Regions from separate parts of the Ruicaihuangia jiafui genome, predicted to be linked through region 1. Evidence: riboswitches for the same ligand, from Rfam matches in the RefSeq annotation. Region 1 holds a riboswitch; the other holds the start of a gene.
The links. Region 1 has a riboswitch for glycine ahead of HCT51_RS04265 (L-serine ammonia-lyase). Riboswitches for the same ligand answer to the same signal wherever they lie in the genome.
Positions count from the first base shown of each region.

Region 1 (2,471 bases):
CGACATGCTGGATGGCGTGACGACAACCGCGACAGACGCTCCGCCGCGGGTATCGTGGGCGCTCGTGCCGGCAGCCGGCGTCGCGACATCCGCAGTCCTGCTGTTCGGTCTCGACCTGCAGGTCGCCGGCTACGTCACCCTCGGGCTGAGCCTCGCGCTGGCGCTCCCGCGGCGCGCGCTGTTCAACGACCTCGTGCTGATCGGGCTCGGGCTCGTGATCATCAGCACCATATCGGTGGCAGCCGACATCAGTTACGGCAACATGCTGCTGATGGGCGCGGTGCTGGCGCTCGCGGTGCTGGTTCCGTACCTGATCGACCGGTTCGGCTACCGCACGCACACGATTCGGTTCCCGGTGAACACCGGGCGGCGCTGGACCCGGCTGGAACGCTGGTATCTGGTGATCGTCGTGCTGCTCGGCTGGGCCATCCTGCCGACCTATTTCATCGGCTCCGGGGCGTACCAGAATTGGCCGGCGATCCACGAGCCCGATGAGCTGGCGCGCCTGTTCGTCGGGGTGAACGTGGTCGGCATCTGGGACGAGCTGTTCTTCATCTGCGTGGTGTTTACCCTGCTGCGCCGACATTTCCCGCTCTGGCAGGCGAACCTGCTGCAGGCCGTGATCTTCGTGTCGTTCCTCTGGGAGTTGGGCTACCGAAGCTGGGGTCCGTTGCTGACCATTCCGTTCGCGCTGCTGCAGGGCTGGATCTTCTCGCGGGTGAAGTCGCTCAGTTACGTGGTGAGCGTGCACCTGCTGTTCGACCTGGTGGTGTTCCTCGTGCTTGTGCATGCGCACAACCCCGAGTGGCTGCCGATCTTCCTGTACTGATCACCCTCGTTCCTTGCGCGGCCGGTCTTTCCCCGATAGCTTCGGCGTGATAATTGAAGACGCCATTACGCTGCAGCGGGAGAGCCCAGTCCGGGCGCCGAAGGAGCAAATTCCTCCCCGGGAATCTCTCAGGCCCAGTACCGCCGCAGTGTGGCAACTCTGAAAAGCAGCCCATCCGGGCTCACCGGCGGTGCAAGGCGTCCACACGGGCGCTGAATCTCTCAGGTCCACCACAGAGCGGGGAGGAACTCAGGCGGAGCCTCGGCTCCGAGGATGGGAGTTCCGACATGTCTGGTACGCCGGCAACACCGCAGGATGCGCCGAAACAGCAGGACGCGCCAGACCGGTACGAGCACATCGGCGTCTTCGACCTGTTCAAGGCGGGCATCGGGCCATCCAGCTCGCACACTGTAGGCCCCATGCTGGCCGCGGCACAGTTTGCCCAGCTGGTCAGCGCCAGCGGCAACATCGACCAGGTCCAGACGGTGCAGGTGGAACTATTCGGCTCGCTCGCGGCCACCGGGGCCGGACACGGCACGTTCCCCGCGATCCTGCTCGGGCTCGAGGGTTTTATCCCGGAAACCATCACCCAGGACGACCTAGAGCATCGGGCCACTGCGATCACCGCATCGGGCTCGCTCACCCTCAACGGCCTGCGATCGGTGGCGTGCCGGGTGGACGAGTTCGTGCTGCGACCACTCACGATCCGGCGCCGCCATACCAACGCGATGACCCTGCGGGCACGCGACGTGCGCGGCGAATCGCTGCTCGAGGAAACCTACTACTCGATCGGCGGCGGTTTCATCGTCACCGAGAGCGCATCCGAGACGGCCGACGAGCCCGCGCTCAGCCCGCCGTTCCCGTTTCGCACCGCAGAGGAACTGCTGACCGCCTGCGCTGAGCACGACCTCAGCATCAGCGATGTCATGCTCGCCAACGAGCTGCACACCACGGAGCGGTCCGAGATCCGTGAGGGAATCCTCCGGCTCTGGCGCACGATGATCGAATGCCAGCAATCCGCCGTGCTTCGCTCGGGGACGCTTCCTGGTGCGCTGAACGTTCGGCGGCGGGCCCCCGATTTGCAGGCTCACCTGGAACGGCAAGACCCCGAGCGCTCACCGCAGTTCTGGCAGGAGTGGGTCAACCTCGTCGCGCTGGCGGTGAACGAGGAGAATGCGAGCGGCGGCCGGTTGGTCACCGCTCCCACCAACGGAGCCGCCGGAATCATCCCGGCGGTGTTGCATTACGCGGTGAACTACACCGACCAGGGGCGGGCGGCAGACCAGGACGAACGGGACGGAATTGTTGAGCGGTTTTTCCTGACCGCCGCCGCGGTCGGCTCACTGTTCAAGATGAATGCCTCGGTGTCCGGGGCCGAGGTCGGCTGCCAGGGCGAGGTCGGGTCGGCATGCTCGATGGCGGCCGCGGGGCTTGCCGAGATCCTCGGCGGTACGCCGGAGCAGGTGGAGAACGCGGCGGAGATCGCGATGGAACACAACCTCGGCCTGACCTGTGATCCCATCGGCGGGCTGGTGCAGATTCCCTGCATCGAGCGAAACGCGATCGCCGCAGGCAAAGCGATCAACGCCGCCAAGATGGCGCTGTGGGGTGACGGAAAACACCACGTATCGCTGGATGCGGT
Region 1 covers NZ_CP061771.1:888,983-891,453, forward strand. The annotation lists gene HCT51_RS04260 (CPBP family intramembrane glutamic endopeptidase) at 17-829, shown strand; glycine riboswitch at 896-982, shown strand; glycine riboswitch at 983-1,075, shown strand; gene HCT51_RS04265 (L-serine ammonia-lyase) at 1,117-2,471, shown strand, end outside.

Region 2 (2,471 bases), 1.5 Mb from region 1:
GAGTGCATCGATTACGCCTCCAGCGCGGTGTACTGGTCGCGGGTGAGGAACCCGCCGTTCTCGAACACGCTGGGGTCGTCGACGCGCAGCTTGAACAGCCAGGCGCTGAACGCATCGCCGTTGAGCAGCTCGGGGGTGTCGATGACGGCGTCGTTGCGCTCCACGACCTCGCCGTTGGCGGGCGCGTACACCTCGCCGACCGACTTCGTCGACTCGACTTCACAGACCACGGTGCCGGCCTGCACTGTGGCGCCCACCTCTGGCAGTTCGACGAACACGACGTCGCCGAGCTGACCGGCGGCGTAATCAGTGATGCCGACGGTGACGACATCTCCCTCGACGAGCAACCACTCGTGCTGATCGGTGTATTTGAGGGCGGTGAGGTCGGTCATCAGGAGGCCTTTCGGTTGTAAAACGGCAGAGGGGTGACGGTGGCGGGGATGCGGCTGCCGCGCACGTCAATGAACAGTTCGGTTCCGGGGGCGGCCACCACCGGGTCGACATAGGCCAACGCGATCGGATGTCCCAGCGTCGGGGAGAGAGCGCCGGAGGTGATGCGACCCACGGGCTCCTCGTCGGTGCCGTAGAGCGCGTAGCCCTCGCGGCCGGCCCGGCGGCCCTCGGCGGTGAGGCCGACGAGCACCCGGGCGCCGTCCGGCGCTCCCGCTGCGATGGCGTCCTGGCCGACGAATCCGCCGGGCTTGTTCTGGTGCACGACACGGCCGAGGCCGGCCTGCACCGGCAGGATGTCGCGGCCGAGCTCGTGCCCGTACAGTGGCATGCCCGCCTCGAGCCGCAGCGTGTCGCGGGCCGCGAGGCCGGCGGGAACGAGACCCGATCCGGCGCCGACTTCGGCGATCGCGGTCCATAGGGCGGGAGCCGCCTCGGGCGACACATACAGTTCGAAGCCGTCTTCGCCGGTGTATCCGGTGCGGGCGATGAGCAGCTCGTGGTCGGCCCAGCGGGCGGGGGTGCTCCAGTAGTACTTGAGGTCGGCGAGCGGGGTGGTGAGGCCGTCGAGCTGCGGGGTGAGCTGCTCCAGGATCTCCTGCGCCTTCGGACCCTGCACCGCGATCAGAGCGACGTCGTCGCTCTCGTCGTACACCTCGCAGTCGAATTCGGCGGCGCGCTGGACGAGTTCGGCCGCGACATCCGCTCGATTTCCGGCGTTCGCGACCACCAGGAATCGGTCGTAGCCGGTGCGGTAGACGATGAGGTCGTCGATGATGCCGCCCTCGGGGGCGAGCAGCAGGCTGTACTTGGCCTGGTTCATGGCGATAGTCGACAGTCGCCCGGCGAGGGCGTAGTCCAGCGCGGCGCCGGCCTCGGGGCCGAGCACGACGATTTCGCCCATGTGCGAGATGTCGAACAGTCCGGCGGCGTCACGCACAGCGTGGTGCTCGGTGAGGTCGGAACTGTAGCGGACCGGCATCTGCCAGCCGCCGAAGTCGGTGAAAGTTGCGCCAGCCGCGACATGGATGTCGTGGAGCGGGGAATTTCGAATCGTCACGGAGTTCTCCAATGGTCGCTGAAAAGCGCGGGAACTCCCCCTCTGTCATTGGCCTGAGAGTTTCATCGCGCGTGGCGACTTTCACCGTGGGCGCAAATTGCGTCGCAATTCGCTTTTCAGAGTGGCCAGTCGATGCGGTACAACTACCTGAGAGATTGGCGGGGAGGCTTGCTCCTTCGGTGCTCTCCTGTGATCGGAGAGCTCTCCCGCATCGCGTTGCGGCCCAGTATGTGATTGTGCCCCCAGCATAGCAACCGGCACGGTCGCTCGCGGCCGGTTCACGGTCGCTCGCGGCGCGGTTCGCGGTGTCCTCGCCGCGCACTCGGGGTGCGGCACTAACATCACCTCATGGCATCCGGCACCACGCAGACCCGAGGCACCCTCGCCTCCTGGAACGACGAGCGTGGGTTCGGTTTCATCACGCCGGAGGACGGAAGCGCCGCGATCTTCGTGCACGCCACCGCGTTCGCGTCTCGTGCGGAGCGACCCCGCACCGGTGAATCGCTGCGCTTCGTGGTGGAGTCCGGCGCCGATGGCAAGCGGCGCGCGTCGCGGGTGGTGCGCGCCGGCGGGGCCGGCAGTGGGGCTGGCAGTGGGGCTGGCCACACAGCATCGGCGCCCGCGGCAGCCGGTCCGCGTGCGGCAACCGGCAGGGCACACTCCACCTCCGGCCGGCCGAGCCGGCCCGGCCATCCCAGCGCCTCGACTCCGGCCGGGCGTCGCGGCCGCGGTCCGGTGAATGTCATCGCGCTGTCGGCGATCGCGGCGTTCGCGGTGCTGTACTTCGTGACCGATGTGCTCTGGTCGGTGCCGTGGTGGTTCGCGGCGGTCTATCTGATCGCGAGTGTGCTCAGCGTCGTCGTCTATGCGGCGGACAAGTCGGCGGCGACCGCCGGCAACTGGCGGATCTCCGAGAGCACCCTGCTCTCGATCGGCCTGCTCGGCGGCTGGCCCGGTGCGA
Region 2 covers NZ_CP061771.1:2,403,080-2,405,550, forward strand. The annotation lists gene gcvP (aminomethyl-transferring glycine dehydrogenase) at 1-8, opposite strand, end outside; gene gcvH (glycine cleavage system protein GcvH) at 12-392, opposite strand; gene gcvT (glycine cleavage system aminomethyltransferase GcvT) at 392-1,510, opposite strand; glycine riboswitch at 1,546-1,635, opposite strand; glycine riboswitch at 1,636-1,729, opposite strand; gene HCT51_RS11540 (DUF1294 domain-containing protein) at 1,859-2,471, shown strand, end outside.
Region 2: it holds a riboswitch for glycine, as region 1 does, so the genes downstream of both, gcvT (glycine cleavage system aminomethyltransferase GcvT) here and HCT51_RS04265 (L-serine ammonia-lyase) in region 1, are expected to answer to the same signal.